3 regions of the Virgibacillus sp. M23 genome follow, and region 1 is predicted to be linked to each of the others. Evidence: a T-box and tRNA genes for the amino acid it is inferred to sense, from the RefSeq annotation. Region 1 holds a T-box; the other regions hold tRNA genes.
What was found. The T-box of region 1 lies ahead of serS (serine--tRNA ligase). A T-box ahead of a tRNA ligase gene usually reads a tRNA of that ligase, here a tRNA-Ser.
Positions count from the first base shown of each region.

Region 2: it has a tRNA-Ser gene. The T-box ahead of serS (serine--tRNA ligase) is inferred to sense a tRNA for this amino acid. The anticodon was not compared.
Region 3: it has a tRNA-Ser gene. The T-box ahead of serS (serine--tRNA ligase) is inferred to sense a tRNA for this amino acid. The anticodon was not compared.

Region 1 covers NZ_JAWDHA010000044.1:21,804-33,246, reverse strand. Annotated here, with positions in the region: gene RVS70_RS15500 (iron ABC transporter permease) at 1-981, opposite strand, end outside; gene RVS70_RS15495 (FecCD family ABC transporter permease) at 981-2,030, opposite strand; gene serS (serine--tRNA ligase) at 2,298-3,572, opposite strand; T-box leader at 3,635-3,853, opposite strand; gene RVS70_RS15485 (hypothetical protein) at 3,984-4,184, shown strand; gene pdxT (pyridoxal 5'-phosphate synthase glutaminase subunit PdxT) at 4,275-4,859, opposite strand; gene pdxS (pyridoxal 5'-phosphate synthase lyase subunit PdxS) at 4,875-5,759, opposite strand; gene RVS70_RS15470 (serine hydrolase) at 5,827-7,161, opposite strand; gene guaB (IMP dehydrogenase) at 7,327-8,796, opposite strand; gene RVS70_RS15460 (YaaC family protein) at 8,998-9,948, shown strand; gene RVS70_RS15455 (HD-GYP domain-containing protein) at 9,954-11,075, opposite strand; gene gyrA (DNA gyrase subunit A) at 11,183-11,443, opposite strand, start outside.
Region 2 covers NZ_JAWDHA010000001.1:162,603-169,352, reverse strand. Annotated here, with positions in the region: gene RVS70_RS00885 (MFS transporter) at 1-322, opposite strand, end outside; gene RVS70_RS00880 (superoxide dismutase) at 517-1,128, opposite strand; tRNA gene RVS70_RS00875 (tRNA-Phe) at 1,305-1,380, opposite strand; tRNA gene RVS70_RS00870 (tRNA-Ser) at 1,402-1,494, opposite strand; tRNA gene RVS70_RS00865 (tRNA-Ile) at 1,506-1,582, opposite strand; tRNA gene RVS70_RS00860 (tRNA-His) at 1,604-1,679, opposite strand; tRNA gene RVS70_RS00855 (tRNA-Met) at 1,713-1,789, opposite strand; tRNA gene RVS70_RS00850 (tRNA-Asn) at 1,794-1,868, opposite strand; gene RVS70_RS00845 (Na/Pi cotransporter family protein) at 2,443-4,068, opposite strand; gene RVS70_RS00840 (NfeD family protein) at 4,686-5,318, opposite strand; gene RVS70_RS00835 (hypothetical protein) at 5,396-5,713, shown strand; gene RVS70_RS00830 (hypothetical protein) at 5,988-6,362, opposite strand; gene RVS70_RS00825 (DUF2624 domain-containing protein) at 6,531-6,750, shown strand, end outside.
Region 3 covers NZ_JAWDHA010000102.1:336-7,085, forward strand. Annotated here, with positions in the region: tRNA gene RVS70_RS21010 (tRNA-Ile) at 1-27, opposite strand, end outside; tRNA gene RVS70_RS21015 (tRNA-Gly) at 42-115, opposite strand; tRNA gene RVS70_RS21020 (tRNA-Pro) at 146-222, opposite strand; tRNA gene RVS70_RS21025 (tRNA-Arg) at 230-306, opposite strand; partial or broken gene RVS70_RS21030 (hypothetical protein) at 1,206-1,286, shown strand; tRNA gene RVS70_RS21035 (tRNA-Leu) at 1,407-1,490, opposite strand; tRNA gene RVS70_RS21040 (tRNA-Leu) at 1,547-1,628, opposite strand; tRNA gene RVS70_RS21045 (tRNA-Lys) at 1,643-1,715, opposite strand; tRNA gene RVS70_RS21050 (tRNA-Gln) at 1,742-1,816, opposite strand; tRNA gene RVS70_RS21055 (tRNA-Asp) at 1,822-1,898, opposite strand; tRNA gene RVS70_RS21060 (tRNA-Glu) at 1,924-1,995, opposite strand; tRNA gene RVS70_RS21065 (tRNA-Ser) at 2,005-2,095, opposite strand; tRNA gene RVS70_RS21070 (tRNA-Asn) at 2,099-2,173, opposite strand; gene RVS70_RS21075 (SprT family protein) at 2,353-2,802, opposite strand; gene RVS70_RS21080 (catalase) at 3,014-4,477, shown strand; gene RVS70_RS21085 (Tex family protein) at 4,715-6,750, opposite strand, start outside.

The DNA.
Region 1 (11,443 bases):
TGCAACTACAATTCCGGCGGGTATTTCAGATGGCTGTAAAATTGCTTTTCCAATAGTATCTGCAGCAAGTAATAGTAGAGCCCCTGCAACAGCAGATAACGGTAATAGAAAACGGTGATTTGGTCCAATTAATTTTCTTGCTAGATGTGGGCCTATTAAGCCGACAAAGGCGATGCCTCCACTAACAGATATACAAGCAGAAGCTAATCCAACCGAAGCAGCGACTACCTTTAATCGCTCTTTCTCCACGGAAACCCCTAGCCCTGTAGCCACTTCATCACCAAAAGTTAAGACATCAAGCGTTCGTGCTTTCAAAAAGATATATGGTAATAGAATAATCATCCATGGTAATAGCGTAAATACGAAGCGCCATTCAGCCCCCCAAATCCTTCCTGCCATCCAAACTGCTAACACATCATACTTTTGTTCTGGAAGTTGTAAGGAGACAACTAATAGAATTGCATTTAATCCAGCTGCTATCGCAATTCCATTTAACACCAGACGATTAGGTAACAAGCCATTATGCCTATCGTAAGCTAGCATGTAAATAATAATCGCCGTACTAATGCCACCAATTAAGGATAGAAACGGCAGTAGACCAACGGGTATACTTTCGCCAACTGGGTAGTATGCTAATGCTAAAACTACCATTAGTCCTGCACCTGTAGTTATCCCTAATATTCCCGGCTCTGCTAAAGGATTACGTGCTACTCCTTGCAAAATACAGCCGGAAACTGCTAGCCCCGCACCAACTAACATAGAGATGATAATTCGTGGAAGTCTAAATTCAAATAAAATCAATTCTTGCTGGGCGGTCCCATTTCCAATGATTGTTTGTAGCAATTCAGAAGGGGATAAACGGATCGCGCCAATATTAACACTAATAACAAAAGTAAGCACAATTAAAACAATAAATATAAGTAATATAAGAATCCGTTTTCTTGTTCGTTCATCTTCGGACCGTATTCCTATAGAGCGCATCACAGATTCCTCCTTTCTTTTCTAGCAACATAAAGGAAGAATGGAACACCAATTAAAGCAAATAACGCACCAATTGGCGTTTCTTGTGGTGCATTAATCATACGCGCACCTATATCTGCTATACAAGTAAGAAAGCCGCCTATCACAGCTGAGCATGGAATAATAAGCCGATAATCAACTCCAACAAAAAAGCGGGCAATATGCGGAACAATTAAGCCAACAAAACCTATTGGACCAGCAACTGCGACAGCAACTCCAGCTATTAACAACACGATAATAAAGCCTGCTGCACGTACAAGCTTCGTCCGCTGTCCTAATCCTTTGGCTACATCATCACCAAGACTTAGGATCGTAATTGATTTCGATAACAGCATAGCTGCAATCAGCGCGCCGAGAACCCATGGAAACATTAATTTTAACTGTGTCCATTTCACACCTGCTATACCGCCAGCAAACCAAAAAGCCAAATCCTGACTTAAACTGAAATAAATGCCTATACCTTCACTTAAAGCTGTAAAAAATGCTGTTACAGCAGCTCCAGCTAACACTATTTTTACAGGTGTTACTACTCCTTTTCCCATCGAACTAATACCAAATACAAGAACGACACTTACACCTGCACCTATAAATGAAAAGAGAATTAATCCATTGTAAGACATCCCAGGAAAGAGCGCAAAGCAAATGGCGACCATAAAGACCGCTCCTGCATTGATCCCTAATATTCCTGGATCAGCTAATGGATTCCTTGTCATCCCTTGCATCATCGCTCCAGCTACAGCAAAAGATGCACCAACTAAAACTCCAGCTAAGGTTCTAGGAAGTCTTAGTTCCTGAATAATGGAGTGTGAAGTACTGGTTGGATCATAATGAAATATCGCTTCCCATACAGTGGAAAATGTAATATCAGCTGCACCTATAGAAATAGAAAGTGTCAGAGCAAATATAGTTGCGATAATACCACCAATTAAAATAATCATTGCTGGCAGTGGTCTAGATTTAATAGATTTCGTTGTTGTATGTAGATCGGATGTCCGAGACTCTGCAGCCATATTTCTTCCCACTTCCTTATCAAAAAGAACCATCTAACCTAATGAAATTGATAATCATTATCATTTATATAGTAGCAATCCTTGATCACTTTGTCTACATCATTTTAGAGGTTTAAAAGAATTTTTTCTAGATGATTGTTTGAAGTCACCAGTTTTTCGTTAATGTTCCTTTGAAGTTCACTGATGCTCACAGATTAATCCTCATCCAGCGACAACTAAAATAGAAGCGTGCCGATTTATATAATTCCGGCACGCTTTTAGAATAAACTATTTAATTACTTCTTTTCCGCCCATATAAGGTTTTAATACTTTAGGGATCTCAACAGTACCATCTGCTTGCTGATAATTTTCGAGGATTGCTGCAACAGTACGACCAATCGCTAGACCAGAACCATTGAGCGTATGCACGAATTCCGGTTTAGCTTTTACATCTCTACGGAATCGTATCCCCGCTCGCCTAGCTTGGAAATCCTCAAAATTAGAACAAGAAGAAATTTCACGATACGTGTTTTGACTAGGGATCCAAACCTCAATATCATATTTTTTTGCTGCTGTAAAACCTAGATCACCAGTACACATGCTCATAACACGATATGGTAGCTCTAATAACTGTAATACTTTTTCTGCATGTCCAGTCAACATTTCCAATGTTTCATAAGATTCTTCTGGTTTAACAAAATGAACAAGCTCCACTTTATTAAATTGATGCTGGCGAATCAATCCTCTAGTATCTCTACCTGCTGATCCTGCTTCAGAACGGAAGCACCCACTAAATGCGGCATATTTTTTTGGCAAGTCATCACTAGATAAGATTTCATCCCGATGATAATTCGTTACTGGTACTTCCGCGGTTGGTGCCATAAAGTAATCCCAATCAACTAATTTAAATGCATCCTCCTCGAACTTCGGCAGCTGTCCTGTTCCGGTCATACTTGTACGATTTACCATATATGGTGGAATCATTTCCTCATAACCATGTTCATCCGCATGTAGATCCATCATAAAATTCCATAAAGCACGCTCTAAGCGTGCCCCTAAGCCTTTGTAGAATACAAAACGGCTGCCAGTCACTTTCCCTGCACGTTCAAAATCCAATATACCCAAATTTGTTGCGATATCCCAATGTGGTTGAGCTTCATAAGCAAAGTTTGGACGTTCGCCCCATTGACGCACTTCAATGTTATCATCTTCATCTTCACCAACAGGTACACTTTCATGTGGAATGTTTGGAATGGATAGCATAATTTGCCCCAATTGTTCCTCGATTTCTTTTAAATTTTTATCCAGTATAGCAATCTTTTCACCAACCTCGCGCATTTCCTTGATAGCTGGCTCTGCATCTTTCTTTTCTCTTTTTAATACAGATATTTGTTTCGATGCTTCATTTCGCTTTGCCTTCAGCTGTTCTGTTTCAGCTATAAGCTTACGCCGGTTTTCGTCAAGGTCCTCAAAACGATCCAGCTCTGATAAATCTTCGCCACGATGGGTTAATTTTGCTTTCACTTCTTGAAAATTGTTTCGTAAAAATTTCATGTCTAGCATTACAATTGTCCTCCTTAGTTATGTCTAATAAATAAAAATCAAAAAACTCCCGTCCCTAATGAAATAGGGACGAGAGTAAAATTCCCGCGTTGCCACCCTGATTGAAGAGAAATCTCTTCCGGCTTATCGTTTTAACGGTACGTCACCGGGTTTACTTACTATCCAAAGAATTCCATAAACCAATTCAAGGATGGATTCATAGCTATCTAATATCGATTCACACCAACCATCGATTCTCTTTAAGAAGATAAACTACTACTATTTCCTGTCAACATCGTTTTATATAGGTATTATATTACATCATAGCTGATTTTTTATGTATATGCAACTATCATTTTTTTGCAACTGCGCACCCCCATCCCTCGTTTGTTGTCGTCCATAATGCCAAAGATGTATCTGGAAGAACATTTTTTGCTACAGCTACCATATCCTATCGCCCAACATGTTGAAGCGAATGTAATGGAGCAAGGTGTTGACAACCAAAAAGAGAATAAAAAAAGGCTCAGACATAGTACGCTAATCAAAAAACCGAACGATAATTCGAAGCAATGGTACCGTCCCCTGGAAGTTAAAGTGAAAAATCTAACTTCCGGGATAACCACCTTTAACTAGCATTCGAATTCGTTCGGTCTTATTCTGATTATAAAACTCCTACATGCAAAGAAAAAGCATTTGAGTTATGTCTCATCAGGTTTACTAGTGTTAAGTACTTGCTACAGCTTTCTTAACCATCTGAACAAAATAAGCAATCATCCGATTATCATCTGTTAATTCAGGATGAAAAGCTGTTGCTAGATAGTTACCTTGTCTAACTGTAACAATGTGTTCGTTATACGTAGCAAGTATCTCTACATCGGGTCCTGCTTTAACAACATAGGGCGCGCGAATAAACACAGCATTAAAATCTGCTGCAATACCATGCACCTCTACATCGGCCTCAAAACTCGCAACCTGACGTCCAAATGCATTACGAGCAACTTCCATATCAATTAGTTTTAAATGTGCAGTATCTTGATCCTTTATGGCAGTCGCCATTAAAATCATTCCAGCACACGTGCCAAAGATAGGCTTACCTTGCTTACCAAAATCTTGAATAGCATCAAAAAAGTCATAGCTGTCAATTAATCTTCTAATCGTTGTGCTTTCACCGCCAGGAAGAATTAATCCATCAATCTCAGCTAGCTGTTCTTTTCGTTTTATCTCTATTGCATTAGCACTACAAGCCTTTACAGCCCGAAGATGCTCGCGGACTGCACCTTGTAATGCAAGCACTCCAATTGTTGTCATATGGAATCCTTCCTTCTATTCACTACGATCCTGCATACGATCATGTGCTTCAATGGTGCTCATTTCAATACCTTTCATGGCAACCCCAAGGTCCTTAGAAAGTTCTGCAATCAATTTATAATCTCGGTAATGTGTTGTCGCCTCTACAATGGCCTTAGCAAACTTGGCAGGATTTGCAGATTTGAAGATACCTGAACCAACAAATACACCATCAGCCCCTAACTCCATCATGAGTGCAGCATCACTTGGTGTCGCTATCCCACCAGCTGCAAAATTAACCACAGGTAGACGGCCATCCTCACGAATTTCGATTAGTAATTCGAACGGTGCACCTATCTCCTTGGCATAAGTCATCACTTCATCTCTTGACATCGCAGTAAGCTTCCTAATTTCTGATTGTACCTGACGCATGTGACGAACTGCTTCTACAATATTCCCTGTTCCAGGTTCACCTTTGGTACGTAACATGGAAGCACCCTCGCCAATCCGACGTGCCGCTTCTCCTAGATTACGACAGCCACAAACAAATGGTACGGTATAATCTGATTTATTAATATGATACACATCATCAGCTGGTGTTAAGACTTCACTTTCATCAATATAGTCAACACCCATTGCTTCTAACACTCGTGCTTCTGTGATATGTCCAATGCGTGCCTTTGCCATTACAGGAATCGAGACAGCATTTAGCACTTCTTCTGTTATAGTAGGGTCCGCCATACGAGCGACACCACCAGCTGCTCGTATATCAGATGGAACACGTTCAAGAGCCATTACCGCAACTGCTCCTGCTTCCTCAGCAATCTTCGCCTGTTCAGCATTGACAACGTCCATAATAACGCCGCCCTTTTGCATTTCTGCCATACCACGTTTTACACGTTCTGTACCTGTATGAGACATATAAACTCCCCCTTGTTATAAAATAACTATATCAGATGATCAATTTTTCCTCTTTAAGAAAAATTGATTAGAATAAGCCTTTCACCCAATCAACTACTGTCGTAAATAAATCAGCAAAGAAATCACCAATTGCTCCAAGTGTTAACATAAACCAGTTGGATTTTTCAACTGTTTCATTCGCTACAACATCTACCGTACTATTACTATCTTTAATAATATAGCCATAGTCATTCTCGCCCTTATATTTAAGCTGTGCTGTCCCAATCTTTTCTCCCTTTTTAATTGGTGCAGTCAATTTGCCCTCTTTATTTAACAAATCTTTATTTATTGTATATTCCATACTATATTTATCTTTTTCATTAGGCTTAATAGGTATCGTTATTCCTTCTTTAATAGAAATATCAACCTGATCTTCCTTTCCTTTCGCTACTGGAAGGGAGGATTTACCTTTTACTTGATGTCCTGCCGGAAATACCTCTGTGCTTTCAAACTGTTGGAAACCATAATTAAATAATTTGGCAGTCTCCTCAAATCGCTTTTCTTCACTATCCGTTTGCATCACAACTGAAATCAAGCGCTGATTATTTTTTTTAGCTGTTCCTGTAAAGCAGTAACCAGCTAAATCAGTATATCCTGTCTTTAACCCATCTACACCTTCATAATAAAATTGCTCTAAAAAGGTTGTTTTATGCGGAAGCATGTGGTTCCAATTTCGGATCTCTTTTCCATCAAATTCGGTGGATGGCATGCTAGAAACCTCTAACGATTCTGGATAGTCATTTACTAGATGATAGGCAAGTAGCGCAGCAGATTCCGCAGAAAGCAAGTTTGTACCATTAGGATCTGTTCCTTCTGGATGGTTTTTTCCCAATGATTCATTGTCTAAACCAGTGGAATTAACGAATTTAAAGTCAGGAAGCCCCATTTCCTCTCCCTTTTTATTCATCATTTTCACAAATTCCGCTTCTGAACCTGCAATCAATTCAGCTAATGCAATCGAAGTAGCATTATCAGAGTTGATTGCCATTGCGTTATACAAATCTTTTACTTTATAATCCTTCGATTGTTCTAATCCTATTCCTGAAAAAGAAGCATTAGCAGAAATGCTGTATGGATAGTCACTAATCTGTGTTGTTGTATCCCAGCTGATTTGACCCTTTTCGATGGCTTCCCATACGAGATATTCTGTCATCATTTTGGTCATACTAGCTGGAGGAAGAGCCACATCCGCATTCTTGGCAAATAAAATTTTACCAGTATTTGCATCTACTAATATCGCAGATTCTGCCTCAATATCCAATGTTTCTGCAGCATTTGCAGTAAATGGCTTTGCAATGATAGAAACCATCATTACCATCGCTGCTAGTAAAATGACGAAACTCTTTTGTAGACTATGTTTCAACTTTCTGTACCTCCAACCTGTAGTTTAACCTCTATGTTTGTTGCACACTTTTTCAATTTAAGGATGCACTTAGTTATTTTACCATAGAAATAGACAAAAAAATAGACAGGGAAATATCCCCATCTACAATTTTTTCATCGACTAGTACAAAGTTTGTCGTAAAGACTATATAGAATAATTAGGTGCCTCTTTGGTAATTTGTACATCATGTGGATGACTTTCCCTTAGCCCCGCATTTGTAATTTTTACGAATTGAGCATCTTCTCTTAGTGCATCAATAGTTTCTGTACCACAATAACCCATTCCAGAACGAAGTCCGCCCATTAATTGATGAATCGTATCAGCAAGTGGACCTTTATAAGCAACTCTACCTTCAATTCCTTCAGGGACAAGCTTCTTCACATCAGAGTCCTCTTGGAAATAACGATCTTTTGAGCCTGCCTTCATTGCACCAACAGATCCCATTCCTCGGTAAACTTTATATTGTCTTCCTTGGAAAATCTCCGTTTCACCAGGGCTTTCGGAAACACCTGCAAACATGCTACCTAGCATAACCGCATGAGCTCCTGCAGCCAATGCTTTTACAATGTCACCTGAATACTTGATACCACCATCTGCAATAACAGGTACATTATATTCAGCAGCTGCTTGCGCACAATCATATACTGCTGTAATTTGTGGAACACCTACACCGGCTACGACACGTGTAGTGCAAATAGAGCCAGGGCCAATTCCTACTTTAACAATCGATGCTCCAGCCTCAATCAGCTCTTTCGTTGCTTGAGGTGTTGCTACGTTACCTGCAATAATATCTAATGACGGATAAGCCTTACGTACTGCTTTTACTTGTTCGATAACCCCTTGTGAGTGGCCATGAGCTGTGTCAATAACGATAGCGTCAACGCCAGCTTCCACAAGCTTTTCAATTCGTTTCATAGCATCTCCTGTCACACCAACTGCTGCACCTGCTAATAGTCTACCTTGCGCATCTTTTGCTGCATGTGGAAACTCAATTACTTTTTCAATATCTTTTATAGTAATTAATCCTTTTAGAACCGTTTGATCATCCACTAATGGCAGCTTTTCAATTTTATATTGTTGGAGGATTTGTTCAGCTTCTTCTAAAGTTGTACCAACTGGTGCTGTTACCAGATTTTCACTTGTCATCACTTCTGAAATCAATATAGAATAATCTTGAATAAATCGAAGATCACGATTCGTAAGTATTCCTACAAGCTTCTGTTCATCCGTGTTATTAACAATCGGTACACCCGATATGCGAAATTTACCCATCAAATGTTCTGCATCATATACCTGATGTTCTGGAGTTAAAAAGAATGGGTTTGTAATTACGCCACTTTCGGAGCGTTTAACACGATCTACTTGCTCTGCTTGCTCCTCAATCGACATATTCTTATGAATAATACCAATTCCACCTTGTCGAGCCATTGCTATTGCCATCGATGCTTCTGTTACAGTATCCATTCCAGCACTTATTAATGGGGTGTTGAGCTTTATATTGTCCGTTAGTTGTGTACTTACATCCACATCCTTTGGCAATACCTCTGATTTTGCAGGCATTAACAAAACATCATCAAACGTTAAACCTTCTTTAGAAAATTTATCTTCTCGCATGCTTATCCTCCTTATAAGTTTAGATAACTATCTAGGCTTTTCACTACACCCTTATGTATGCAAGAACCGAACTTGCATACACTAGTAGTACTTCTATTTTTATTTACAATACGCCAACATATTAGCTTTTTCAACAAGAGATTGTTGGAAATAAAAAAATAAATAGATTCAAAATTTTTTAATAGTTAAGAGGTATCATCTATGAATCCGATTATCTCCTTTGTTAATTACTTACAATCCCAACAAACTGCACAAAGCTATTTATGCCATTGTTATACACAGTTAAAACTTCCAGATCCGGAAGCGAAGAGCTATGAGAATTGTAATGCCTTTATCTATTATTTAAACCATGGGAACCGATTTTATCAGCAAGGAAGGAAGTCTGATCCTTTTATGCAGCCGATTCTTTATTTTTATGGGATGGTGCACTTCATTAAAGCCTGCTTATTAACCAAACGCCCAAATTATCCTGAGTCGACCAACTTATTAGCTCATGGTGTAACAGCTAGGAAAAGAAAGAAAAAGGATTATACATTTATGAATGATGAGGTAAAAGTACAACATAATGGCTTATTCCCTTACTTTTCTGAGCATTTATACGAGCAAACGATTCCATTTGAAAAAAGAAGTATGAAACATTTATTAGCAGTAATACCAGAAATGAATCAACTCTTTCAATTTCAAGGGGAACATAAGATGGTACCTGTCGGAAAACAATATTCCAAACTATTAGAGTTTCCAGCTCATTTACTGGATTCCTATCATTTAACAGATACAGCCTTTATTCGCCGAATTCAACCATACCTACCAAATATAAAATATTATGATTACGATGATCGTATGATTCGAATGGAGGTTACTGATCCAGTTAAAAAAGTAACTGGCCCATTTTTCGTCCACAGTTCTACAGAACAATTATTTTTCCCTTTAAAACGTGAAGATTATCTGTCCATTCACGAAGTGATGGTACATTATTTGATTTTATATAATCTAAGCATGCTTTGTCGTTATGAAACAGAGTGGTGGGGAGATTTATTCGTCGCAAAACCCGACATCGATTATCCATTCATTTTGTACTTCTTAGAATTAACGTCAACTAAAATGCCACTTCTATTAGGGGAAAATTTATACGATCAACGAAAAAAATTGTAAGAGAGTCAGTCGATGCTAGACGAACTCTCTAAAATCTCTTCAATATAAACAGTAGGATGATTTTGTAATGCCATGATGTCGTCATTATCTTGTAGCCTTATCATTGGTCGAGTTGGCTTATTGGCATCAGTGAAGACAATCTCCCCTATCATTGCATTGGATAGCTTTACCTTTGTCCCTACGGGGAAATTGGTAATACCCTGCACAAAAGTATGAACTACATCTGGATCTAACTTAGAAAATTGCTCCTGCCGCAGTTTCTCCATTACCTTAAAAGGGGATTGCTTTTCCTTATATAACCGATCACAAATCATAGCATGGTACATATCACAAACAGCGACAATCCGAGCATAACGATGAATTTTCCCTTTGGATAATCCAAGTGGATAACCACTGCCATCCATTCGCTCGTGATGTTGTAAGACTGCTTGTTTAACAGCTTGTTTAATCGTTGGTAATTTCTCGGTTAATCGATAGGAATAAGTAGGATGCTTTTTTACTTCTAATAAATCTTCAGTTGTTAAAAAATGATGTTTCTTCACGATGGCAGGATCAATTCTTGCCATTCCACAATCACTTAAAAATCCTGCTAGACCAACTTGTAACCATTCTCCTTTTGCGTATCCGGTTTTGTATCCGAGATAAGCCGATAAAATAGCCACCGCCACATTATGATGAAAGAAATAGTCCTCCCTAGTTGCATAGTGATGTATAGTATAGATTGCCTGGCTGATGTCTTTCATTCGCCCTAACAAAGGAATAATCAACTTACGTACTTGAGTAATATCAATAGCTGAGCCGTTTTGCCAAGATACAAAGAGCGCTTTGTATTGCTTAACAGCTAGCTGATAATGTGCTGCAAATGGTAAAGATGATGTTTCCTCACGAAGGTTAGTTTCTAACAAATCACTCTTTCTTTGCTGCATTTCTTCCTCTTTCGGCTGATATTCACTACCATCTGCCAACTTTGGAGAGACATGAACGGTTTTCACTAGGAATTTTTGTAATACAACAATATGCTGCTCTGTAAGCACAGTCTGCTTAGGGATTATCGGACGACTCGTTTTTCCTTCTACGTCCTTCATTAAAACACAGCCTGGTATTAGATGTAATGGACTTACTTGCATATTACTTTCCTCCCCACTAGATAAATAAGATATATAAAATAGGATAGTATCTCATTGTGTTTCATCTAGTTGAAAAAAAGATGGCCGAACGTCAGCCATCTTTTCAATTATTCTTCCACATCTTCTGTTGTATCTTGTGCTGCTTGATCTTTCTGATCCACTTGTTCTTCTTCCTCATCCTGATCAATCCTTGTTACAGTAGCTACTTCCTCATCATCCTGTAAACGGATCAAACGAACTCCCATCGTATTACGTCCAGTCTCTGATATATCTTCGACTGGAATACGAATGAGTACACCTGCAACAGTAATTAGCATAAGATCTTCTTTACCTGAAACAGCTTTCACCGCTGCTACATGTCCTGTTTT
Region 2 (6,750 bases), on a different contig from region 1:
AGTACGATGCTTTTTCAGCAATAATTAATACACTCAAAAAAAAGAGAGATAAAAAAATTACCCCTAAACGTAATACAATAACTCGATCCACTTTCTTAGCTAATTTTCCAGCCACAATAAACGTCAATGGTTGAAAAATATAAATGGCTAAATTATATACAGCAATGGTTATATAATCCCCTGATTGCTTCCACAAGTATATATTTACAAATGTATTGGATAAAAATATCCCTAAAGAATATAGTCCACCAATAACAAGTAAAAACAATAAATCCTTATCAATGTCTAATTTCCCCTGATAAAGTGATAGGCTTTTTCGCATATTCCATACTCCTTTTCAAGTCATTAATAGTTTGAACAAATGAGTAACAGATATGCAAAGAAGCCTTAATTAAAGATAAGGATATAACAATCTATTCATAAGCTTACATTCATCATTTCTTGACAATTATAGATAAAAAAAGGCATATGAAGGAATCGAATCCCCCACATGCCTTTTCTATTGAATTATTTTTGTTATTTCGCTTCATTATAGTTTTTCGTTACTTGATCCCAATTAATAACATTCCAGAAAGCTGAAATGTAATCTGGGCGTTTATTTTGATATTTAAGATAGTAAGCGTGCTCCCAAACATCAAGACCTAATAAAGGTTTTTTCCCTTCCATTATCGGCGAGTCTTGATTAGGTGTACTCATTATTTCTAATTCTTCATTATTTAAAACTAACCATGCCCAACCTGATCCGAAGCGTCCTGCTGCAGCATTAGCAAATTCTTCTTTGAATTTATCAAAGCTGCCAAACTTTTCATTAATTTTATCAGCAAGCTCACCAGTTGGTTCGCCACCACCATTAGGTGATAATACTTTCCAGAACAGACTATGGTTTGCATGGCCGCCACCATTATTACGTACGGCAGTCCGCGCGCTTTCCGGAATAGCATCTAGATTACTTATTAGCTCTTCAACAGATTTATTCTGAAGATCAGCATGTCCTTCTAAAGCACCGTTTAGTTTCGTTACATACGTATTATGATGCTTTGTATGGTGAATGTTCATGGTTTCTTTATCAATAGTAGGTTCTAGTGCATCGTAAGCATAAGGTAGTTCAGGTAATTCAAATTTTGCCATTATAACTTCCTCCTAATAAAATTATTTTATTAAAAAGGATCGAATATTCACCCTTTTAAAGCAAGATTATCAAAGCTACTATACTGATGCAAATTATATGCATGCATTTTTTTACCAAATTATAAAAAGCGTTATTTTCTTGAGAAAATAAAAAAACAAGCCACCGCTTGTTTGAATGGTGGCTCGGGACGGAATCGAACCGCCGACACAGGGATTTTCAGTCCCTTGCTCTACCGACTGAGCTACCGAGCCTAAATCTACTCTAAATATGTATGGAGGAGGTAGAGGGATTCGAACCCCCGCGGGCTGTTACACCCCTGGCGGTTTTCAAGACCGCTCCCTTCAGCCAGACTTGGGTATACCTCCAAATAATTTTATGGTGGACCCTGCAGGACTCGAACCTGCGACCGATCGGTTATGAGCCGATAGCTCTGACCAACTGAGCTAAGGGTCCTTCTCATTTTAAAATTGTTTATGGGGCGACCGGTGGGGATCGAACCCACGAATGCCGGAGCCACAATCCGGTGCGTTAACCACTTCGCCACGACCGCCATGCTTCAGATTTCAGATTAATTGTTATATTATGGTGGCGGCGGAGGGGATCGAACCCCCGACCTCACGGGTATGAACCGTACGCTCTCGCCAGCTGAGCTACACCGCCAAATTGGCTCCACAGGTAGGATTCGAACCTACGACCGATCGGTTAACAGCCGATAGCTCTACCACTGAGCTACTGTGGAATGTTATCGTGACTACCTTCAACGAATTATAGCGACAAGATATAATTTACCATGTTCAACAACATCTGTCAATATTTTTTTCAAAAAATCATAATCGCAATTTCTTATGTATGTATCGCTGTTAAAACGACAATATTTACTATAGCATCTTATCAAAGGTTTTTCAATACAAAATTTAAAGTTAGAAAATTTTAATTTTAATTCCTTTATTAATTAGTAAATACTACCTTATAACTTGTAAAGTAACTCCTGTGTTTGTGTGAGCAGACGTAACGCTGAGTCACCTCTTGAAAACCATACTACAGGGGCCGGAAGTCACCCGTTTTTCTACAGAATTTTCCTAACAGAACTTCACGAAATAACTCCCCTTCACTTAACTCACCATGGATAAGTGAACGGCTTTCTTCAAGTTCCGGTTGAATAATGCTTGTTCACACAGATTTTCTTTTCCGCAAACGACAATGACGTAGCTCTTGCAGTTCATTTGAATTTGAGATAGCTAACTTCTACTTAGTATAAAAAACAACTGTCAGAAAGCATTTCCGACAGTTGTTAAACTAAACATACGTTATTATTATTCACCTAATACTTCTTCAGCAATGTTAACCGCATGGTCTCCAATTCGCTCTAAATTGCTAATGATATCAACAAAAACAATTCCAGCTGATCCAGTACATTTACCTTCATTCATACGAATGATATGTTTCTTTCGGAAATTCCTTTCCATTTTATCAATTTTATCTTCTTTTTGAATCACAGCTAGTGCCTCTTCTCTGTCCATACTTTGGAGAGATTCAACGGCTTGTTTTACTGTTGACGTTGTTAATTCAAACATTTCATTTAGATCTTCCTGAGCATGATTGGTTAATTGAACTTTATTAGACATTTTATAATCAATTAATTCGACAATATTTTCAAAATGATCGCCTATTCTTTCGATATCTCGAACGGAGTCAAGGAGTGCGGAATGTTTCGCACTTTCTATTTCCGTAAGTGATTCTGCCGATAGTTCTACAAGATAATCTGTTATTTTTCGGTCCAGATTATTTAAAGCCCCTTCTATTTGCATAGCCATTTCGGAATGCTTAGAAAGTTGTGTATTTAAATATTTATTTGTTTCTTCTAAGCCTTTATAAGCATATTCACCCATGCGAATCACTTCTGCTTTCGCCTGATCTAATGCCAAGGTCGATGATTGCTGAATAAATATCGGATCTAAGTGTTGTGGTTTATACTCTACAATTGTATCTTCACCTGGAATAATCCTAGTAACTAACCAAGCTAAAGCGCCTATAAATGGAAATTGAATGATCGTATTTGTAATATTAAAGGTCCCATGAGCAAACGCAATTGTCATCTCCGGGTTCAAGTTAAACTGTCCTTGTAAAAACGTAACAATTTGCGTAAAAACTCCAAGTAGGAGTAAAAAGATGGTAGCTCCAACTAAATTAAAGATTACATGAGTATACGCTGCTCGTTTTGCAGCAACAGTTGCACCTAGAGATGCTAGCACTGCAGTTATTGTCGTTCCTAAGTTATCTCCAAAAAGAACGGGTATGGCTGCCTTTAGTTCTATTGCTCCTTCAGCAAATAGACCTTGTAAAATACCTATTGTGGCACTTGAACTCTGTACAACAACGGTAAAGACAGTACCGATAACTACACCAAGAACTGGGTTTTCACTCATATTAACGGTTAATTCATGAAATGCTTCTAGTGTACGCAATGGCTTCATACCACTACTCATTAATTCTAATCCAAAGAATAATGCACCAAATCCAAAGATTGCTTGTCCAACTGCATTAACTTTCTGACTTTTAAAGAAAAATAATAGAAAACACCCTACAGCAATGATCGGTAGCGCATAAGCACCAATATCAATACCTATTATAAATGCAGTAACTGTTGTACCTATATTAGCACCCATAATTACACCAATTGCTTGTCTTAACGTCATAAAGCCTGCGTTTACTAGACCGACTGTTAAGACAGTAGTACCAGAGCTACTTTGAATTAAAACCGTAACGATAATACCAGCTAATACCCCCATAAATGGGTTACTTGTAAAGCGATCCAGTATATCTCTAAGACGATCCCCTGCTGACTTTTGTAACCCTTCTCCCATAAACTTTATACCAAGAAGGAAAATACCCAGTCCGCCGATAAATTCAAATATCAGTTTTTGAACATCAATTTCCAAAATTTATACCTACCCTTCCATTCATGTTGAATCTTGTCACACCATACCAATATTAATTATATATAAACTTTTTGTAAAGGTTTAAAAGGTATATTTAACATTAAATTTACATTCAGCTACATTTAATAGATCTTTTTAGTATTTACTACTTCATGCTTTCCATGCGATGAACAAATAAACAAAAAGAACACAAGCGCTAGCGCCCGATTAGAAACGTAGCGACTGGAGCGAGTTAATGGAGATAAAGAAATCACGGTGAGCTTGCGAGTCGATGATGACTTAGCTTAGGGCGATTCGTGAATTCGCCTCGTTTCTGGGCGCTGGAGCTCGACGCGGCTCATCACGCACATCTTTTGGACTTTGGCTTGTTTGGGAGCCTTGTCCGTCTACAGAGCCTTGGTATCAGATTTCTGTTCGTCGAGCCAAGATTTTGATACACGCTTCCTTCAGCCTTCACCTCACGATAAACACCTTTGCGGTTCTCTAGTGGTTGGTTGATGTGTACCCTCACAGCGGACTTTCACCACCTAGATAGTCGCCATGCCTGGCGCACAAATAAAAAAGATAATCTTTCTAAGATTATCTAAAATCTTGTCGATTATCTTCACGTTCAGCAACTAACCATTTATTATTTCAACTAAAATTTTCGTTCCGTCGACTTGAACTACTTTTACTTTTGTATCTTTACTAATCCACTGACCATTTGACACAGCACTATAGTCCTTTTGTTCAATGCGAATCGTTCCTACCGGTCGTAAATCGTTTAGTGTTACTCCCACTTTATTTAAAAGTTGTTCATAGCTTTGATTCATGGAATTATAGCCTGCTTCCTTCGTAAGTTGATCTGTTAAGGTTAATTTATTCCACATATCTCTTCTTTTAAATACCTTTAAGAAAAAGAATGAAGCTCCGCCACCTAGCAGTACACCAAGCACAGCATATAAACCAGAAGCTAAATTAGGCGCAGGCAACGCTACTGCTGTTAACATACAAGCTAATCCAATCGTAGCAAGTGTTCCATCATTTAATAATTTTCCATCAATAATGATAAGTAATAATCCTACAAAATAAATAATAAGCATAATAATGAACGAGCCTGTTTCAACATAGGCACCAAAATATACCGTAATAAAACCTATACCTAATAACGCAAAAATTCCACGCATATTAACAAGCACTTCGCCAATTAAAAACAAGGTAGCAAAACCAGTAATAATGATTCCAATCCATTCCAAATCAAAAACACTCAAAAAAACTCCCCCTCTCTCCTATAGTACGTATATACGTAAAACAGCAATGATTTGTTTCATAATAAGGAGTAGATCTGATGAATTTCCTAAAAAAAGCAGCCATTTGGTTTATTATTTTCTTGTTTCTTTCAAGCGTTTATAAGGATATTTCAAATGTACAGACAACACCGTTCCAAGAAAAAGAATCTGAAGTGTTACATACAGATTACCATGTCACACCGATAAAAGTCCAAACAGGGGATACTGTTCTAAGTATAGTTGAAGAAATAAATAAACATCAGTTAAATAGGTTGAATATTGAAAAAGTTTTAATTGATTTTCAAGTTATTAATCCAAAGACAGATCCATATCAACTTGAAATTGGGAATTTTTATTACTTTCCCATTTACGATTAAAACATAATAAAAGTCAAGGAGCCGAAATAACGCTTTTCTCTTCTAGAGAATCTCCTGTGCTTTTTTGCAAGTCTTTCCTGTCAATATTACGAATGCAACTAGTACGTTTTTCTGAATAAGCGACAATAACTCACCCTTGCTTGCGTTTCGAACAATTTACTCCAATCTCCTACTATAAAATACATACAGCGGATAAGAAGAGCTATATTCTAAATAAAGATGGGCTGCCGAGATACTTTCTCGACAGCCTGAAAGGGCTGAGATAGCCCTTTGTCTACACAAACGGTAATACAAAAAGGGTAATTAAGATAGAGATTGCCCCACCTGCAATGGCAATATTCCCTAATGTATCCGCTCCACGACTTCTCGACATGAACCCGAGAATGATACCGGCAGCGCCAAAAATTACCGGCCAAATAAAGAACGAAATAACGGATAATGCGATCCCAACCCAACCGAATGTTGAATTTATATCCGTATCATTATCTGTAACATCTGGATCGTAATCATCTGCAGTCATTTCTGCAGCAAATTCTTCGTCTCTAGAACTGTCAGGTTCAATTCCAACGAAATCTTCATTTTTTCTCTGCTCACCATAATTCGGAGCTCTTTCTACATCCTTCATTCCATTATTTGGATACTGATCCATAGTCCGAGACCTCCTTTTTCTAAATAATGAGGTGCATCTTTAGGATATGGAATTTCACATAAATTAATGGTGTTATTTAATGGAAGGGAGAATTTATGGGAGACAAGTTGATTTTTTTATTTTTGCGCATACAGTAAAAGAGTATATAAAAAGGGGAGTATTTTTAAAATGTCCAATTTTATAAAAGAAATGATTCGTAGGAAGTTAGCACAATTAACAGCTCCGGAATTACTTCATTATAGTAATCAATATGGTTTTTCATTATCAAATAATGAAGCTCAGCAAATTATTACGTATTTGAAGAAAAATAATGTAGATCCATTTTCTTCACATGGAAGAGAAAAGATGCTTCGAGATCTAGCTCTTATTACGGATCAAGCAACTGCAA
Region 3 (6,750 bases), on a different contig from region 1:
CGCTCTAACCAGCTGAGCTACAGGCCCCTAAAGGTAATGATTGGAGCGGGTGAAGGGAATCGAACCCTCGTCATCAGCTTGGAAGGCTGAGGTTTTACCATTAAACTACACCCGCGTTTATTAATATTTTAATATTTCGTGTCGATGGTCGGGAAGACAGGATTTGAACCTGCGACCCCATGGTCCCAAACCATGTGCTCTACCAAGCTGAGCTACTTCCCGGAAATTATGGCGCGCCCGAGAGGAGTCGAACCCCTAACCTCTTGATCCGTAGTCAAACGCTCTATCCAATTGAGCTACGGGCGCTTCTTAAAAGAATGTTCATTTTTATCATTTGTTTCAATTCACGATGACTGAATCACGCGAACAATTATAGATAATACACTAATATGGTTCTTATTTCAATACCTAAATTAAATTCTTTTAATTCTTATAATTATTTACCTTCATAGCTCATAGGTCATATCTGTAATGTTATGGATAAAACCAATTAAACCGAAAGCCAGAAGACGATTTTTATCATCTATTACTTCTATATTATAGTTAAATTGCAGGACGCAATTTTGAATCTGTGACTTTACTCTTTGAGTGCTTCTTAATTATTTATAGGCACAATTATATGTAACCGTCAATATGTTAGTTTCGTATTTATCTTTCCTGCATGATACATTTTTTAATTGCAAAAAATCATTGAATCGCATTATTCGCTTGTTAAAGCAGTATATTAATGGAAGAGTTAGGAGCATAACAACAAGAGCATAGCCATAGTCCAATTAGAACAAAACATCTACTCCAACAAAATATATGTTACCAATCAAATAAATCACTAAAATAAGTGACGACGATATAATATATTTTGTAATTAAAGAATATCGATTGTTTGTCAGCACTTTGACATGCTTTTTTCAGCGACATCTTCTCAATCGCAATAAGAATAAAATTGGAAATATCCAAGCTGCTGACGCCATTAAAAAGATCCTATTACTCAGGATCATAAATAATCCTCCTAATACGAATAAAAGAACACACTATATCTTTTCATTTTGATAGCCCCCTTCATATATTACTGTAAGTATAAGAGCAAACGACTACTACAACAGTGTAAATTCCGTAGAAGGGACACATAGAGCTTTGAAGGACAAATTGACGGATTACAGGAGAGAAACAATTCTAGAAAGAAGAAAAATTGTGAGTTACCTCTTTTTAAAACTACAATTGATGTGTATGGTCACCTATTTCCGAACAAACAACGAGAAACAGCAGATCGGCTAGACGACTTCTTTTAAGAAATGGTGAATTTATGGTGAATAAATCATAAAAAAACGCTCAAATCCTTAATGGAAATGAACGTATAAAAAAATACCAACCCTCTAAAAGTGTTGGTATGACTTGTTCTATGGATACGATGCGGTCGAGAGGACTTGAACCTCCACGGGTTATTCACCCACTAGGCCCTCAACCTAGCGCGTCTGCCATTCCGCCACGACCGCACATTTTGCAATAAATGACAGAAAATAAAAGACTGTGGATTAACACAGCAATTCAATGCGGGTGGAGGGAGTCGAACCCCCACGTCCGAAGACACTAGATCCTAAGTCTAGCGCGTCTGCCAGTTCCGCCACACCCGCAAAAATACAAATGATGAGCCATGGAGGATTCGAACCTCCGACCCTCTGATTAAAAGTCAGATGCTCTACCGACTGAGCTAATGGCTCATGTAAAAAAACGAAAAATAAAAAAATGGCTGGGCTACCAGGATTCGAACCTGGGGTACACGGGATCAAAACCCGATGCCTTACCGCTTGGCTATAGCCCAACATCTGGCGGTCCGGACGGGACTCGAACCCGCGACCTCCTGCGTGACAGGCAGGCATTCTAACCAACTGAACTACCGGACCCAGCCTATTTATTTTTAAAAAAAGATGACCCGTACGGGATTCGAACCCGTGTTACCGCCGTGAAAGGGCGGTGTCTTAACCACTTGACCAACGGGCCATTAAAAAATGGCGGAGAAGGAGGGATTTGAACCCTCGCGCCGCTTACACGGCCTACACCCTTAGCAGGGGCGCCTCTTCAGCCACTTGAGTACTTCTCCATATGGCTCCACAGGTAGGATTCGAACCTACGACCGATCGGTTAACAGCCGATAGCTCTACCACTGAGCTACTGTGGAATAAAGTGTGAATCAATCGCAACGAAAAATATAATACAATATTTCAGTGTAATTGTCAACATTTTTTCGTTAAAATCTATTCGAAAAATATGTAAGTTGAAGTGCTGTATGAGACAGCCTATTTAATTTATCATGGATGACATATTTCGTCAATGGGTTATAGCGATATTTTTTTGCTTTTATAGTAAATAAATTCTCCCTTTGCATTTTCCACATCTAAATTTAGCTGTGTTTACCCTCCTCATACGTTTAAACTCATCATTACAACTAGTACACTTATAGACATATTTATACTTTTTTTGTGAAGGAAGTGGCTTACAATGCCTTGGAGATCCGGTGATTTTCAAAAGTTGCTTAAACGCCTGATCACGATGCCTATATCCTCTTCCTTCTATATGTAAATGATAATGACATAACTCATGTTTAATAATCCCGATAAATTCTTCCATGTCACTTTCCTGCATGTACTTCGGATTCAATTCAATTAACTTCTTATTAGGAATATATCTTCCACCTGTTGTTCGTAAACGAAAATTAAAAGCTACGTCATGTAAAAAGGGTTTATGAAAATATGTTAAAGATAATTTATTGACCAAATTAAATAAATCCTGATCATCCAGCAGCTCCATTATACCTATCTCCTTATCAATAAGCGATGTTAATATTCTAATATATAAATATTAACTTTGTACAGAAATGGGTTACTTCCTATATTATATAAATAAATTAAACTTACTCGTTATTTAAAATTATTGTAAATAAATATTGATTTTTACTTGGATTATATTATAATATAGATGTAGATAGATAAATACTTAGTTTAAGAGAGGAGATTTAATATTGAGTAATAAAAGAAATACCTTAACTACTGCCGCTGGAGCTCCAGTTGGAGACAATCAAAACTCCATTACAGCTGGACATAATGGACCTACATTACTTCAAGATTTTCATTTACTAGAAAAACTTGCTCATTTTAATAGAGAACGTATCCCTGAACGCGTCGTACATGCAAAAGGTGCTGGTGCACACGGATACTTTGAAGTAACAAATGATGAAATTTCAAAATACACAAAAGCTGATTTCCTTAGCGAAGCCGGAAAGCGTACTGACATGTTTATCCGCTTCTCAACCGTTGCTGGTGAACTAGGCTCTGCAGACACAGTACGTGACCCACGTGGTTTTGCAGTTAAATTTTATACGGACGAAGGGAACTATGACTTAGTTGGAAATAACACACCAATTTTCTTCATTCGTGATGCAATTAAGTTCCCAGACTTCATTCATACGCAAAAACGTAACCCGCAGACGCACTTAAAGGATAAAGATATGGTTTGGGACTTCTGGTCATTATCACCAGAATCACTTCACCAAATTACGTACCTTCATAGTGATCGTGGCATCCCGGCTACGTTCCGTCACATGAATGGATATGGAAGCCATACCTTTAAATGGGTAAATGCAAAAGACGAAGCATTCTGGGTTAAATATCACTTTATAAGTGAACAAGGGGTCAAAAACTTAGATCCAGAGCTTGCTGACAAGATCGCTGGTGAAAATCCTGATTATCACACAGAAGATCTCTTTAATGCTATTGATCAAGGTGACTTCCCTGCTTGGAAGCTTTACGTACAAATTATGCCTTACGAAGACGCCAAGACTTACAAATGGGATCCATTTGATGTTACAAAAATCTGGTCGAAAAAAGACTATCCACGTATTGAAGTAGGTCGAATGGTACTAAACCGTAATCCTGAGAACTACTTTGCTGAGGTTGAGCAAGCTGCCTTCTCACCTGGTCAATTCGTACCTGGTATTGAAGCTTCTCCAGATAAAATGCTTCAAGGTCGTCTATTTGGTTATTCAGATGCACATCGTTATCGCTTAGGAGCAAACCATCATCAAATTCCCGTAAACCGTCCAAAAAATGAAGTAAATAATTATCAACGTGATGGTTTCATGAATGTAAGTGGTAATGGTGGTAGCAAGCCAAACTACGAACCAAACAGTGTAGATGGACCAACTGAGGATCAGGCAACCAAAATTAATCCGTTTGAGGTTTATGGCGAAGCTAATAGCGTTTCCTATGACAGTGATGATCATTATACACAGGCCGGTGATTTATATCGTTTAATGACTGCAGATGAAAAAGATCGCTTAATTAAAGCATTTGTTGATCACATGAAGCCTGTTACAAAAGAAGAAATTAAGCTACGTCAAATCGAACACTTCTATAAAGCAGATCCTGAATGGGGCGAGCGTATCGCTGAAGGACTTGGCCTTAAAGTTCCAGAAAGCGTAAAATAAACAACTATGGCGCAAGCTCCCGAATAGAAACGTAGCGACTGGAAAGATTCAACTTAGATAAAGGAAGCACGGTGAGTTTGCGAGCCGATGATGACTTAGCTTAGGGCGATTTGTGAGGTCGCTTCTGGGCGCCGGAGCAGGACGCGCTTAACACGCCCATATTTATCCAGCTGGCTAATTTATCATTTCCTAGACTAAAACAAAGACATGGTTCCTATTAGAGCCATGTCTTTTCAATTAATATTCTTTGTTCACCATTGATAAGGCGATTCTTCCTTTATTCATATCAATATCCTCGACCCAGACAGTTATTACATCGCCAACAGAAGCAATGTCCATTGGATGCTTCACGAATGAATTTGACATCTTAGAAATATGGACAAGTCCATCTTGCTTCACACCGATATCTACGAACACACCAAAATCAACTACATTTCTAACCGTACCCTGCATCTCCATTCCAGGCTTGATATCTTCCATTGTCATTACGTTTTGTTTTAACAATGGTTGCGGAAAATCATCACGAGGATCGCGCTCTGGTTTACTTAGTGCTTGTAAAATATCACTTAAGGTTGGTACTCCTATGCCCAGCTCTTCTGCAACCTCCCTGTTTTTAATTGTGCTAATGGCCTGGCGAAGTTTTTCTGAGCCTATATCGCTTAGATCACAGTCCAGCATTGTTAACAGCTTTTCTGTATGAGCGTAGCTTTCAGGATGTATAGGGGTTCTATCGAGTGGGTTATCCCCATCAACGATGCGTAGAAAACCAATCCCCTGTTCATACGTTTTTGCTCCTAAACGAGGAATTTTCTTTAGTTGCTTCCGATTCGTAAATTTCCCATCTTCCTCACGTTGCTTGACAATGTTGTTTGCCACCGTTTTACTTAGTCCCGATACATATTGTAGCAATGACGAGGAGGCTGTATTTACATTTACGCCTACCTGATTAACTGCAGTTTCTACAACAAATGATAATGATTCATTTAATGACTTCTGACTTACATCATGCTGGTATTGTCCAACCCCAATAGATTTCGGGTCAATTTTGACAAGTTCAGCTAGCGGATCTTGTATCCGTCGGGCAATCGACACCGCACTTCTCTCCTCGACTTGAAGATCAGGAAATTCCTCTCTTGCTAGTTTGGAAGCAGAATACACACTTGCACCAGCCTCATTAACGATAATATACGGCACATTTAGACTATTTTTTCCAATTACATCGGAAATAAATTGCTCTGTTTCTCGTGATGCTGTTCCATTACCAATTGCTATTAATTCAACATCGTATTTCTTCATTAGCTCTAGTACCTTTGCTTCCGCACCTAATTTATCATTCTTTGGTGCTGTTGGATAGATCACGCCAATACTATGTACTTTCCCCGTTTCATCGATGACAGCTAGTTTACAGCCTGTACGGAATGCCGGATCAACGCCAAGAACAGTCTTTCCTTTTAAAGGTGGCTGTAATAATAAATTCTTTAAGTTTTTGGAAAAGATATCTATTGCTTGCTGCTCAGCCTTTTCGGTTAAACTACTGCGAATTTCCCGCTCTACAGATGGTTGAATTAATCGCTTATAACTATCTTCAATTGCATGCACTAAAATATCTACTACTTGCTTAGATGCAGAACTTTTAATTACATGCTGTCGCAAGAACTCATGAATTCGCTCTGTAGGTGGCTTTATAGAGACTTTGATAACATCCTCTTTCTCTCCACGATTTAAAGCTAGAATTCGATGTGACACTAAGGAACGCACAGGTTCATGAAAATCATAGTACATTTCATAAACGTGCTTCTCGTCCTTTTCTGCATTTTTCTGCTCAGATTCAATGCTTCCTCGGTTATACGTAACTTGTCGCATAAATTCACGATAAGCTGGCTCTTCGGAAATCCACTCCGCAATAATATCATTTACCCCAGCTAGTACTTCTTCTATCGTTAGTAATTCATGATCTTCTGAAATATATTTCTTCGCTTCACTTTCTACTAATTCTATATCCTGCTTCCATACAAGTAATGCTAATGGTTCTAAACCTTTTTCTTTAGCAATCGTTGCCCTAGTACGTCGCTTTTGCTTATACGGTCGATATAAATCTTCCACTCGCTGTAGCTGTTTTGCTTCTGTAATAGCTTGTTTTAATTCATCTGTTAGTTTTCCCTGTTCTTCAATGCTTCGTAATACCTCTTGCTTCCGCTCCGAAAGATTGACAGCGTAATGCCATTTATCTTGAACCGCTTTAATCTGTACCTCATCTAAGCCACCAGTCACTT